DNA from 2 places in the Amycolatopsis sp. lyj-90 genome. Region 2 is predicted to be linked to the other one. Evidence: riboswitches for the same ligand, from Rfam matches in the RefSeq annotation. Region 2 holds a riboswitch; the other holds the start of a gene.
What was found. A riboswitch is a leader RNA that binds a small molecule or an ion and turns the genes downstream of it on or off. The one in region 2 is predicted to bind S-adenosylmethionine.
Positions count from the first base shown of each region.

Region 1: it holds a riboswitch for S-adenosylmethionine, as region 2 does, so the genes downstream of both, thrC (threonine synthase) here and ACLJPX_RS10400 (aminotransferase class V-fold PLP-dependent enzyme) in region 2, are expected to answer to the same signal.

Region 1 covers NZ_JAJPWP010000009.1:203,153-210,101, forward strand. Annotated here, with positions in the region: gene ACLJPX_RS32100 (ComEC/Rec2 family competence protein) at 1-1,780, shown strand, start outside; gene thrC (threonine synthase) at 1,797-3,062, opposite strand; SAM riboswitch class I at 3,075-3,207, opposite strand; gene holA (DNA polymerase III subunit delta) at 3,343-4,329, shown strand; gene rpsT (30S ribosomal protein S20) at 4,547-4,807, opposite strand; gene ACLJPX_RS32120 (EamA family transporter) at 5,141-6,046, shown strand; gene ACLJPX_RS32125 (VOC family protein) at 6,070-6,444, shown strand; gene ACLJPX_RS32130 (class I SAM-dependent methyltransferase) at 6,441-6,949, opposite strand, start outside.
Region 2 covers NZ_JAJPWP010000002.1:968,154-975,102, forward strand. Annotated here, with positions in the region: gene ACLJPX_RS10385 (RluA family pseudouridine synthase) at 1-104, opposite strand, end outside; gene lspA (signal peptidase II) at 101-664, opposite strand; gene ACLJPX_RS10395 (hypothetical protein) at 689-1,273, opposite strand; gene ACLJPX_RS10400 (aminotransferase class V-fold PLP-dependent enzyme) at 1,293-2,669, opposite strand; SAM riboswitch class IV at 2,702-2,816, opposite strand; gene ACLJPX_RS10405 (M23 family metallopeptidase) at 2,980-3,657, opposite strand; gene ACLJPX_RS10410 (potassium/proton antiporter) at 3,800-5,278, opposite strand; gene ACLJPX_RS10415 (ArsR/SmtB family transcription factor) at 5,390-6,073, opposite strand; gene ACLJPX_RS10420 (penicillin-binding transpeptidase domain-containing protein) at 6,117-6,949, opposite strand, start outside.

The DNA.
Region 1 (6,949 bases), on a different contig from region 2:
TTGGTGGCAGCGAGCCGCGGAATCGCTGCGCACCGGGCTCCGGGACCTGTGCGCCGTCCTCCCCGAGGAGCAGGCCGGTCTGGTGCCCGGACTGGTCGTGGGGGACACGAGCACACTGTCCCCCAGAGTCGAGCGCGAGTTCACGGACTCCGGCATGTCCCACCTGATGGCCGTGAGCGGTGGGAACGTGGCGATCGTCTGCGGCTCGATCCTTCTCCTCCTGCGAGTGCTCCGGGTCGGGCCGCGGACGTCCGCCGCCGCGGCCGCCGCGGGGCTCGCCGGGTTCGTGGTCCTCGCAGGGCCCGCGCCCAGCGTGCTCCGCGCCGGGGTGATGGGGGCGGTCGGGTTGCTGGCGCTCGCACTGGGGCGCCGGGGTTCGGCGCTACCCGCGCTGGCGTTCGCGGTGGCGGGGCTCGTCGTGGCCGATCCCGCGATGGCCGCGGACTTCGGGTTCGCGCTTTCGGTGCTGGCCACGGCCGGGCTGGTACTGCTGGCCCCGAGGTGGGCCGAGTGGCTGGTCGGACGCGGAGTGCCGGCCGGCTACGCCGAGGGGCTGGCCATCCCGCTGGCCGCGTTCGTGATGACGGCGCCGGTCATCGCGGGCATGGCGGGATCGGTCAGTCTCGTCTCGGTGGTGACCAACGTGCTCGCCGCGCCCGTGGTCGCCCCGGCCACCGTGTTCGGCGTGCTCGCGACCGTCGTCGGACCGTGGTGGCCGTCGGCGGGCAGGCTGCTCGTCCGCCTGACCGAACCCGAGGCGAGCTGGCTCATCACCGTGGCCCGCCATGGCGCCCGCGCGCCGGGAGCGGTCGTGGACTGGCCGGATGGCTGGTGGGGCGGACTGCTGGTGGCCGGCCTGCTCGTCGTGCTGCTCCTCGCCATCCGGCTGCGTCACGGCAGGATCCTGCTGGCGCTCGCTTTGGCCGGTGGGCTCCTCGTCTTCGTTCCGGTGCGGGTGCTGGCCCCGGCGTGGCCACCGGCGTCGTGGAGCGCCGTCGCCTGCGACGTCGGACAGGGTGACGCAGTCGTCCTCGCCACGGCCGAGCCCGGGAGGGCGATCCTGGTCGACACCGGGCCGGAACCAGGTCCGGTGGACGAATGCCTCAGCAGGTTGGGGGTGGACCGCGTTCCGCTGATCGTGCTGAGCCATCTGCATGCCGACCACATCGGAGGCCTCGAATCCGTCTTCGAGGGCCGGTCGGTCGGGGCGGTCGCAGTCGGTCCGGGCCGGGCTCCCGCCTGGGCCTGGCGGCAGGTCGCCGACGAGACCGCGCGCCGCGGGATTCCCTTGCTGGAACTGGGGATCGGGCAACGGCTGGACTGGCCGGGACTGACACTGGACGTACTGGGGCCGCGGTACGTCACCCGGCGCTCGGTCCTCGAACAGGACGGCACGGTGATCAACAACGGTTCGGTGGTCCTGCGTGCCGGGACTCCGGCGGGCCGGTTGCTGCTGACCGGCGACGTCGAACTCGCCGCCCAGGCCGACCTGATGGCCGAAGGCGCCGACCTGCGTGCCGAGATCCTGAAGGTCCCGCATCACGGAAGTCGTTACACGGCACCGGATTTCCTCAACGCCGTCGCGCCGAGGGCCGCGCTGGTGAGTGTCGGCGCCGGAAACACCTACGGTCACCCGAACAAGTCCACTTTGGACAATCTGGCTGCGGTCGGCGCTGCGATCGCCAGGACGGACACGGACGGCGACACGGCGGTCGTCTCCGACGCGCGAGGCCTTGCCCTGACGCGCCGGGGTGAGCCCCGCGGCCCGCCTCGTTCTTGAGGCGGGCCGCCGGAACTCAGATGCCGAGAGCCTCGCGGACCGCGTCGGCCGAGGCGCTGACGGTGGCCTTCGGGCCGATCTTGTCCTCGACGGCGTCGAGGGTCTTGAGGCCGTCACCGGTGATCAGGAGCACGATCTCCTCGTCCGGGTTGAGCTTGCCGGTCTCGATGAGCTTCTTCGCCGTCGCCACGGTGACGCCGCCGGCGGTCTCGGTGAAGACGCCTTCGGTGCGGGCGAGCAGCCGGATGCCCTCGACGACCTCTTCGTCGGTGACGTCTTCGATCGCACCGCCGGTGCGGTTGACCACGTCGAGGACGTAGGGGCCGTCGGCCGGGTTGCCGATCGCCAGCGAACGGGCGATCGTGTCCGGCTTGACCGGCTGGACGACGTCGTGGCCGGCGCGGAACGCCGCCGAGACGGGCGAGCAGCCGGTGGCCTGCGCGCCGAACACCTTGTACGGCGTCTCGTCGACGAGGCCGAGCTGCCCGAACTCACGGAAACCCTTGTCCACCTTGGTGAGCTGGGAACCGGAGGCGATCGGCACCACGATCTGCGAGGGAAGCCGCCAGCCGAGCTGCTCGGCGACCTCGAAGGCCAGCGTCTTCGAGCCTTCGGAGTAGTAGGGCCGGACGTTCACGTTGACGAACGCCCAGCTCTCCTGCTCGGCGGCGAGCTGGGTGGCGAGCCGGTTCACGTCGTCGTAGTTGCCGTCGACCGCGATCAGGTCGCCGTCGTACACGGCGGTGGTGAGGATCTTGGCGCGCTCGAGGGTCTTCGGGATCAGCACGACCGACCGCCAGCCGGCGCGGGCCGCCGCGGCGGCGACCGCGTTGGCCAGGTTGCCGGTCGACGGACAGGCGAGCACGTCGAACCCGAACTCGCGCGCGGCGGCCAGCGCGACGGCGACCACGCGGTCCTTGAACGAGTGGGTCGGGTTGCCGGTGTCGTCCTTGACCCAGACCTTCTTGACGCCCAACGCCTTCGCGAGCCTGTCGGCCTGGATGAGCCTGGTGGCGCCGGGTTCGGTGTTGGGGATTTCCTCGACGTTCGAGGGAACAGGAAGGAGCTTCTTGTAGCGCCAGATGTTTTTCGGCCCGGCTTCGATGTCCTCGCGGCGCACGCGGCCGAAGTCGTAGGCGACCTCGAGCGGCGAGAAGTCCTCGGCGGAAACGAATTCGGGGGCGAGTGGCTGCCGGTGTCCCTCTTCCTTCGACACCAGTTCGACGGCCGGTCCGAGATCCGGGGTCTTGGTGGTGGAGGTCGTGCCGAGGGTTGCGGTCATCGCGAGGTTCCTTCCTCATCTGCCCCGCCATGGCGGGCCGGAATTGGCACCGTGTTCGTCAGCTATCCCGCGATCGCGGAATGACAGGCTGACGCCGGTTGCCGGGGCTTCATCGGGCCGTTCCCTCTGCCCCTCTGGATGAGCGGTATTCGATTGTCGGCACGCGTTAGAGCGCGTCGCCTCGCCAACACCGTACGACATGAGGCTCGGGTGGGGCCACCGTGCCCGGAACACGTCACCGGACAAAGCACCCGAGAGGACGAGTGGGAGGATCGTCACCGTGACGACGCAAGCTTCCGCCCCATCGCCGCTGGTCCTGGTTCTCGGTGAGGAAGAGCTGCTGATCGAACGCGCGGTCCGCAGCGCTTCGGACGCGGCCAAAGCGGCCGATCCGACGGCGGACCTGTCTCGGATCCGGGTGTCGGACCTCACAGTCCCCGCGCTCGCGGAGATGGTCAGCCCTTCGTTGTTCGCCGAGGGCAGGGTGATCGTCCTCGAATCCGCGCACGACATCTCGCAGGAGCTCGCCGACGGGGTGATGGCCTACGTCAAGGCGCCCGCCGAGGGCATCGTGCTCGTCGTCGTGCACAGCGGAGGCGGCCGGAGCAAGGCCGCGAAGGCGCTTCCCACGGCGTTGAAGAAGGCCGGGGCGGAGGTCGTCGAGTGCCCGAAACTGACCAAGGCCGCTGAGCGGGAATCCTTTGTCCGCAACGAAGTCCGCCGGGTCGGCGGGAAGATCGACGGTGCGGCCGTGCTCGCGCTGATCGATGCCGTCGGCTCGGATCTGCGCGAGTTGTCGTCGGCCGCGACCCAGCTCGTCGCGGACGCCGGGGGAGCGGTCGACGAGCAGGCGGTCCGCCGCTACCACCGGGGCCGCGCGGACGTGAACGGGTTCGCGGTCGCCGAGAAGGCCGTCGCCGGTGACATGGCGGCGGCGCTGGAGTCACTGCGCTGGGCGATGCAGCTGGGCGTTCCGCACGTGCTGGTCGCGGACGCCCTCGCCGACGCCGTCCGGACGATCGCGCGGGTGTCCGGCGCGGGTCGCGGGAACCCGAACCAGATGGCGGGCGAACTGGGGATGCCGCCGTGGAAGGTGCGCAAGGCGCAGGGGCAGGCCCGCGGCTGGGGGCAGGACGGTCTCGCCACCGCCATGCGGATCGTCGCCAGGCTCAACGCCGAGGTCAAGGGTGCCGCGGCCGACCCGGAGTACGCGTTGGAACGCGCCGTCCTGGAAGTCGTCGCCGCACACGGCACCCCCAGCCGCTAACACACCCGCCGGACCAACCCCGAAGGTCAACGCGCCCGACAACCGGACCGGCGGACTGTCTCGCCGAAAGCGCGCCAGCGCGACGGCGAGACTTCACCAGTCGCGCGCCCTCCCTTGGGCCGAAGGCCCACGTAAACGCGATGAAGGGGCGCCTCCCCGCGCCACGTGAGTGACAAGCGGATCGACGCCCCTTCGGCGCGTTTACGTCAGCGCGCGATTAAAGAGAGTTAGCGCGCTTCGCCAGCGCGGACTTCTTGTTGGCGGCCTGGTTGGCGTGGAGAACGCCCTTGGTCACGGCCTTGTCCAGCTTCTTGGCCGCGTCCTTCTGCAGCTCCAGGGCCTTGGCCTTGTCGCCGGAGTCGGCGGCCTCGCGGAACTTGCGGATCGCGGTCTTCACCGAGGACCGGATCGCCTGGTTGCGCTGACGCGCCTTCTCGTTGGTGGTGATGCGCTTGATCTGCGACTTGATGTTGGCCACGGGGGCGCTCCTCTTGAATCTCTCGGTGGTTTCACCGCCGCGCTGTGACCGGCCCTGCGCGCTCGTGAAAGCGGCGCGGGTTTCCTCCATGACGGAATGCCACACAGCGGTGAAGGGCGAGCTTAACAGCCGTCCCGGAGCGGATCTCGGCCGCCTCCGGCGAGGCTCTTGCGGTACGGTCGAGAGCGTAGTGCCTAGGGTTCCGCCGCCTGCCCGTTCAGCGAAACACACAATCAGGGCAAGCGGGACAGGTCCGAGCGGCACCATCGGCGGAGCCGGAAGCGCCGCCGTTCATCTGACGGGACAAAAGCCTGGAGGACCGGTGTTTTCCGCATGCGCGGAAAACGTGAAAGGTCCGCAGTGAACGCCACCGCCCTGTCCCTCGTCATCGCCGCCGCCGTCATTCACGCGGGCTGGAACCTGGCAGCCAAGCGGATCCGCCGTGGCGGAGCCCGGTTCGTCTGGGCCTACTACAGCTTGTCCGCGGTCCTGCTCATCCCTGTCATGGCGGTTTCGCTGGCCGTGGAGCCGCAACGTCCACAGTGGACATGGCTGCTCGCCGCCGCGGTCACCGCGGTGTTCCACGTCACCTACGGAGTCGTCCTCCAACGGGGATACGCCGTCGGCGACCTGTCCGTCGTGTATCCCCTCGCCCGCGGGACCGGGCCGCTGATCTCGGTGCTCGCGGCCGTCGTACTGCTCGGCGAGCGACCTGGGCCGCTCGGTTTGGTGGGCGCGTTCCTTGTGGTCGCCGGGGTGCTGGTCATCGGTACCGGTCGGGTACCAGCCCACGCCGACGCCGCGGATCGCGTCGCTCGCCGCAAGGGCGTGGCGTACGGGCTGCTGACCGGACTGACGATCGCCGCCTACACACTCTGGGATGCGCATTCGGTCACCGGTCTCGGTGTCCCGCCGATCGTCTACTTCGGAACCGGTGCGATCGTGCAGAGCCTGCTCATGGCGCCGTACGCGCTGAAGGACCGCGAAGAGGTCTCGTGGCTCTGGCGCGAGCACAAGCGTGAAATCGTCATCGTCGGTTTGTTCTCACCGATCGCCTACCTGCTGGTCCTCTACGCCCTCCGGATCGCTCCGGTGAGCCTCGTCGCACCCGCGCGGGAGTTGAGCATCGTCCTCGGCGGCTTGGCGGCCTGGCTGATCTTGAAGGAAGCGAACGCCGTACGCAGGCTTGTCGGGTCCGTGGTGGTGCTGGCGGGCATCGCCGCGATTGCGATGGCCTGAACCCATCGGGTAGGGATTGAGCCATGGACGTGCTGAGCAGCAGGGTGCTGATCCACCCGAAGGACCTCGACGTGTCGACGGCGTTCTATCGGGACACCCTTGGCTTGGCGATCGACAAGGAGTTCCCTGGTGGGACGGTGTTCTTCGCCGGGAACGGGTCGATCGAGATCGTCGGTACCGGGGAGGCGGGCCCTACCCCGGACGTCGCCTTGTGGCTCCAGGTCCGGGACCTGCCCGCGGCACTCGAGGAACTCGCCGCGAAGGGCTTGGACCCGGTTCGCGGGGCTCGCCGTGAACCCTGGGGCCTGGACGAAGCGTGGATCGCCGACCCGGACGGCACCAGGATCGTGCTGGTCGAGGTGCCGCGTGAGCATCCGTTGCGGACCGACCCGCGTTAGGCCGCGGGCTTGACCGCGCGCAGCTGAGCGGCGAGCGAGGCGCCGAAGCCCGGCGGGTCCCAGGTCCAGGTCTGCAGGTCGGTGAAGCCGGCGGCGGCCGCTTCGTCGGCCAGCTCGTGGCGGGAAACCGGCAGCCACTTCTCGTGCGACGACAGCAGCAGCCTGCCGCCCGCCCGGAGCACGCGGAACAGCTCGGCGAACCCGGCCGCCCGGTCCTCCCACAACTGCACGTTGTTGACGCTCAGGACCACGTCGACGCTCTCGTCCGGCTCGCCCGTGGAGTCCGCGGCGCCGCTCCGCAGCTCCACCTTGTCGCCACACCGTCTGCGGGCGCGGGCGAGCATCTCCGGGGACGGATCGACGCCGATCGCGCGGCCGGCGCGCTCGGCCGCGGCCTGCAGGCCGATACCAGGACCAGGCCCCACGACCAGGGTGGTTTCGCCCGACTCGATCGAGGCCAGTTCGACGATGCGGAGTTCGGTGGCAGCGTTGCCGTGCGCCATCG
Region 2 (6,949 bases):
AGTTCCGCCACGACCGTGCGGGAAAGTCCCAGTAGTTTCGCCAGCCCCGCGTCGACGCGCATGCCGTCGAGCCCGTCGGGAACGGGCAACATCCGCGCGCTCATGCGCTCGCCGCCTTCTTCTTGTCCTTTGTAGACGATCCGTCGTAGTCCTTGCCCAGCAAGGAAAGGATCACGATGAGCACCCCGCCGACGCAGATCGCGGAGTCGGCGACGTTGAAGATCGCCCAGCCCTGCCCGTTCGGCGCGAACGCGGAGATCATGTCGACGACGTGTCCTTGCAGCGGGCCGGGGGCCCGGAAGATCCGGTCGGTCAGGTTGCCGAGCGCGCCCGCCAGCACCAGCCCGAGGCCGATCGCCCAGCCGACCGAGCGCAGCCGCCGGGCCAGCCAGACGATGGCGACCACGACCGCCACCGCGACCAGCGCGAGCACCCAGGTCAGCCCGGTCGCCATCGAGAAGGCCGCACCGGGGTTGCGCACCAGCTGGAAATACACCAGCCCGCCGAGGAACTCGACCGGCTGCTTGCCCTCCAGCGTGGACACCGCGATCTGCTTGGTGAGGAGGTCGATCCCCCACAGCACCGCGGCGACGGCGAACACCACGGCGACGCGCTTCTTGGGCAGCGGCGGCGCCGGTGGCGCGGTTTCGGGCTCTGTACTCACGCCCCCATTGTCCACGGAGCGTGCTCAGGTCTCCTCGGCGGCTGTCTTCGGCCTGCTCAGCAGGGCCGCGAACGCCCCGGCGAGCGCGACCAGCGACGACAGCACCAGCGCGAGCTGTCCCTGGGCGAGCACGACGGCGCAGAGCACGAACGCGGCGGCCACGACCAGCACCAGCACGCTGCGGTCCAGCCAGGCGAGCAGGACCAGGCCCAGCGTCACCAGGATCGCGCTCCGCGCGTCGCCGTCCATGTCGAGTTCCCAGTAGCCGACCAGATCCGCCAGCGCGATGGCGACCAGCCCGCCGAGAGCGATCGCGAGGACCTTCCACCACGGCAGGCGCTTCGACCGGAAGGCATAGAAGAGCACGGTGCCGAGGTAAACCGCGAAGACGGCGAACAGCCAGTCGTCCATCCTGCTCATGCCGATGACCGAAACGGCGGACACGGCTTCACGGCTCATCTCCACGCTGTGGACGGATCCCAACAGGCCACCGTTCCCGTAGGCCGTGTAGTCGACCGGGCCCGTGCCGACGGACAAGGCCACCACCGTCAGCTGGGCGAAACCCAGCAACGCCAGCGGAAACCAGTAACGCGGTCGCTCGCTCCCCATGCGAGGGGAGAGTAGTGGGTCAGGCGCAGAACGGGGGAAGCTCCCGCGGGTCGTTCTCCGGCACCCAGCGGCCTTCCGGCTTCTCGTACTGCCAGCGGGCGCCGCGGGCGACGATCTGGCGCAGCGCCAGGACGAGCCGGTCCACGTGCTCGGCGGTGCTGCCGAGACCGAGGCTGACCCGGACGGCCTGCTGGCCGGTCGAACCGGCGGCGGAGATGAGCCGTTTGGTCGCGATGTGCGCGCAGAACGCGCCGTCCCGCACGCCGATGCCGTACTCCGCGGACAAAACAGCGGCGAGCCAGCCCGGGTCGAAGCCGTCGATGACGAAGCTCAGGGTGCCGACGCGGTCGACGGGCGCGTCGAACAGCCGCAGCTCGGCGAAACCGGGGACACCGGCGAGACCACGGCGCAGCCGTGCCAGCAGTTCGTCCTCGTGGGCGACGATCGCGTCCCAGTTCCCGGCCAGCGTCTCGCAGGCGACACCGAGCGCGTAGACGCCGACGGTGTTGGGAGAACCGGCTTCGTGCCGCTCGGCGCCGGCGTTCCAGACCACGCCGAAGTCTTCGGAGTCGCGGGTGACGAGCTTCGTCGCGCCGCCACCGGCGAGGTACGGCTGGGCGGCGCGCAGCCAGTCGGCGCGGCCGATCAGCGCACCGGCGCCGAAAGGCGCGTACAGCTTGTGCCCCGAAATCGCGATGTAGTCGACGTCCAGTTTGCGCAGGGAGATCTTGCGGTGCGGCGCGAGTTGCGCGGCGTCGAGCGCGATCCGGGCGCCGTGCCGCCGCGCGACGGCGGAGATCTCCTTGACCGGCAACAGTTCCCCGGTCACGTTGGACGCGCCGGTGATGACGACCAGCCGCGGGCCCTGAGGGCAGTCCGCGAGCGCTTCGTCCACAGCGGACACCGCGGCGAGGCGGGTGCGCGGGGTCTGGATCCGGCGGACGTTCGGGCCCTTCCACGGCAGCAGCGCGGCGTGGTGCTCGGTGTCGAACACGACGACCGACGTGTGCTTCGGCAGGCTGCGGGCGAGAAGGTTGAAGGAATCGGTGGTGTTGCGGGTGAACACGACGGTGTCGGTCGACCGCGCGTCGACGAAGTCCCGCAGGATTCCGCGCGTCCGCTCGTAAAGCTTGGTGGAGACCTGCGAAGCGAACCCGGCGCCGCGGTGGACGCTGGCGTACCAGGGAAGGAACTCGTCGACGGCGTCGCGCACCTTGTCCAGGCAGGGAGCGCTCGCCGCGTGGTCGAGGTTGGCGTACCCGATGTCGCCACCGGTGACCAGCGGGACCCGCAGATCGGCACACGCCACGGCCGGGATTTCGCGGGTGGCAACGGTTTCCGCGACAGCGGTGGAGATGTCGGCGGGGGTGCTGGTGCGTTCGAGAGCGAGAGTCATCGTCATCCTCCGGGCCTGGGGACCCGACGAGGATCCCGCGCTTGCCCGCCGCACCACGCGACGAGCCAGGTCCTCACCCGGGGCACCCCACCGCGGAAGGAGGGTTGCCGGTCAGCTAGCCGGGGCTTGACGCTGACACTCGTGACCTACGAACGAAGTTAGCGGATGCACCCGCGATCGAGCCACCCCTCGTCCGGATGTTGAGACGCCGGTCACGCGTTCCGCGACCGAGGAGAACCCCCGCGTTTCGTCCTCTGGTTGCGGTACTTGCACGCGCAACTACCGCAACCAGAGGACTAATTGCGGGAGGTCAGACGCGGAATCGGCCGGGCAGGGGGATGGTCGCGCGGGACGAGACCTCGGTGGCCGTACCCGAGTACTGATCGGTGCCCGCGGCGAACTGCCAGCCGCCGAAGATCTTGCCGTCGACCGCTTCGCCGTAGGCCTCGGCGACCTTGGTCGAGACCTCGTCGTAGGACATGCCGTTCCAGTTGCCCGCTCCGACGCCGAAGTCGCGCGAGTCACCGCCCTTGGCGACGGCGGGCAGGGTCCACAGGGTGAAGTGCACGTGGGCGCCGGTGCTGCTGCCGCCGCAGGGCAGCGCGTTGCCGGTCCGGCCGAGGGCGTCGCCCGGGACGACCCGCTGGCCGTCGGTGACCGAAATGCCCTCCATGTGGTAGTACCCGGTCCGCCAGCCGCCGTCGTGGTCGACGGTCACCCAGTCGCCGCCGTCGCAGTGCTGGATCCGGACCGTGCCCGCGAGCGGGGCGCGTACGGTCTTGTCACCCGGGCTGAAGTCGATGGCGTTCTTCACGCCGGAGGTCCCGTTGTCCGAGTGGATCCCCGCCGAGTAGACCGACCGGCCGGTGTCGAACGGCAGGCCGAACGCCGGGAACGCGCCCGCGGCCGCGGCCGGCGTCGAGAGAACCACCCCGACGAGGACGGCGGCGGCCCCCAGGCCGGCGAACCGCACAGGAAGTTTCGTCACCTTGCGTACTCCTTACCCCGTGACACTCACCCATTCGATGGAGTGGATTGCGGGGAAAGTAATCCAAAAGGAGTACAAAAGGGAACAACTCGTAGTGAATTTTCTGAGATCAACCGACGAAAGACTGGTGCGATCTCGTGACCTATTGGCCGGATTCGCCCTTCCACCTGGCGAGGCGTCCGGCACGGTCGACGGCCCGGAGGCGTCGTTCGGCCGCGTCACGGGCGTCGGACGTGGTCACGACGAGTAACTGATCGCGTTCCTGGAGCCGGGTGTCCTTGTTGGGCGTGAAGCCGATGCCGTCGCGCACGAGCAGGCTGATCGTCGCCCCGATCGGCAACCGCAGCTCCGCCAGGTAGACGCCGTGCATCTTCGACCCGGGATTGATCCGGACCTGCAACAGGTCGGCGCCCATCTCGTCGAGCGGTGCGGAGTCGACGTCGATCTCGTGCGCTTGGGCGTGCTGGGTCAGCCCGAGCACTCTCGCGAGCGGGCTCAGCGTCGCACCCTGGAGCAGGGTCAGCACGATGACCAGCACGAACACGGCGTCGACCAGCTCCTGCGCACCGGGCACCCCGGACGACAGCGGGATCAGCGCGAGCACGATCGGGACGGCCCCGCGCAACCCGGCCCAGGACAGGAACACCTGTTCTCGCCAGGGGATCTTGAACGGCAGCGCGGACAGCACCACCGACAGCGGACGGGCGAGCAGCAGCACCACGGCGCCCGCGACGAGCCCCTGGATCAGGCTCTCGAAGATCCTGCTCGGCGAGGCGAACAGGCCCAGCAGGACGAACAGCCCGATCTGCGCGAGCCAGCCGAGCCCCTCCGCGAAGGACAGCGTGTCGGACCGGTGCGGCAGCTTCGAGTTCCCCAGCACCAAGGCGGCGACGTAGGTGGCGAGCAGGCCGGAGGCGTGCGCCAGCTGCCCGCTCGAGTACGCCACGACACAGACGGCGACCGTGGCCAGCGGATACAGGCCGGTCGCCGGCAGCGCGGCCCGTCGCAGCGCGTGCGTGCCGATCCAGCCGAAGGCCAGGCCGATGACCAGCCCGGCGGCGAGTTCGTAGACCACCAGCAGCGGCAGCGACCAGTCGATGGTCGTGCCCTCGGCCAGCACGACGACGGCGATGTACGCCGGGGCGTCGTTGATGCCCGACTCGATCTCCAGCGCGCCGACGAGCCGCTTCCCGACCCCCGCCGATCTCAGCACCGAGAACACCGCGGCGGCGTCGGTCGAGGCGAGCACCGCGCCCCACAGCAACGCCATCCGCCAGTCGAGGCCCAGCAGCCAGTGCAGGGCCGCGCCGGTGACCGCGATACTCACCGCGACGGCCACTGTGGACAGTGCGATTCCGATGCCCAGCGAGGGTTTCACGGCCGTCCACCGGGTGGTGAGACCACCTTCGGACAGGATCATCACCAGCGCGGCGAGGCCGAGCGACTGGGTGAGCTCGGGATTGTCGTACTGGATGCCGAACCCGGCTTCGCCGAGCAGCACCCCCATGCCCAGGTAGAGCAGTAGCGAGGGAAGACCGACCCGGATCGACACGCGGACGGCGATCACGGCGACGAGCAGGACTGCACCACCGGTACCGAGAACGAGCGGGAGCTGCTCCATGTCGCCTCCCGTCCGGTCGCCGTGAGGCCTCCAGAATAGTGAGGCGGTGGTCGTCACTCGTTCGTGTACCGGTCGAAAACCGTCCGGATAGCCTGTGTTACAGACTGTCCTTTACGGACTCCGCAGGGCCACCAGGTCCACCCCGAGTTCCGCGAACGGTTTCTCCGCCGCGGGCAGGACTTTCACCGCGCGGTTGCCCTCACGGGACAACCAGCCGGCACTCACTCCGTGAGACAGTAACGCCGCGGGGACCCGGCCCGCCAAATGATCACGGCGCACTGTCCAATCGAGACAGTCACGCAGCATCGGACGGCGGCTTTCGGCGATCTCCACCCCGAGAGCGCCGAGCACCTCGCGTCCGCGACCGGTCAACGTCAGGCCGTCGGCCTCGTCGATCAGCCCGGCGGTGAGCATCCCGTCCCGCAGCGCGACCCCGACCGTCCCGGCGAGGTGGTCGTAGCAGGTCCGGGCGAATTCGAGCCGCTTCACCCGGACCGACGAGCGCAACCCCTTCACCGGGCGATGCTCGGCGTGCTGCGCCAGATGCTCGATCAGCTCCGCCACCCGGGGGTCGGCGATCCGGACGTAGCTGTGCCGCCCCTGTTTGACCCGCACGACGAAGCCGGCCTCGGCCAGCTTCGTCACGTGTTCGCTCGCCGTCGACGCGGCCACTTCGGCCGCTCCGGCCAGCTCGGTCACCGTCCAGGCACGTCCGTCGAGCAGCGCGAGGCACATCGACGCGCGGCTCGGATCGGCGAGCACGGCCGCGACCTCGGCCAAGGCGATCGTTTCCATGAGTTCACCGTAGAAGACGCACGGTTCGGCGAGGGCCGAAACGTCAGCCCGCCAGGAACTTCGCCGCCAGCCGGACCGCGGGCCCGGAATCGTTGGAGCCCTCGAGCATGACGGCGAACGCGACGTCGCCGCGATACCCGACGAACCAGCCGTTGGCGTCGGCACCCGAACCGAACTGCGCCGTCCCGGTCTTGCCGAAGACGGCTCCGCTGCCCTTCAGTGCCTTCGCGGTCCCCGTCGTGCAGACCTCGCGCATCATCGCCCGAACCTGGTTCAGCACCCCGGCGGGCGGGGCCTGGTAGCCGGTGTTGACCTTGGTCTCGAGCCCCTGCCACAGCTTCGGCACCACCGGCTTCCCCGTCGCGACGGTGGCGGCCATGAGTGCCGCGCCCAGTGGGCTGACCTGCACCCTTCCCTGCCCGATCCCGGCCTCGACCTGCTCGTCGCCGCCCGCCGACGGCTCCACCTTGCCGGTCTCGGTCGCCAGTCCCGGGATCTCGAAGTCGGCGTTGAGGCCGAACTGACTCGCGGCCTTCGCGAGGCCGTCCGCGGGCAGTTGCCCGGCGAGCCGCCCGAACGTCGTGTTGCACGAGGCCGCGAAGGCCGTCTTCAGCGAGACGGTCCCCAGGTCGAACCCGTTTTCGTTCTTGAGCGTGCGGGTCCCGATCTGCTCACTGCCCGGGCAGGCCACCGGTGAGTCGGCGGAGATCCCGCCCTTCTGCAGCGCCGCGGTCGCCGTGGCGATCTTGAAGGCCGAACCCGGCGAATAGAGGCCGTTGAGCGCCTTCGGCTGGTTCCCGGCCGCGCCGTTCTGCGCGACGGCCAGCAGTTCGCCCGAAGTCTTCATCGCGACGATGATCGCCGGCCCCTGGAAGC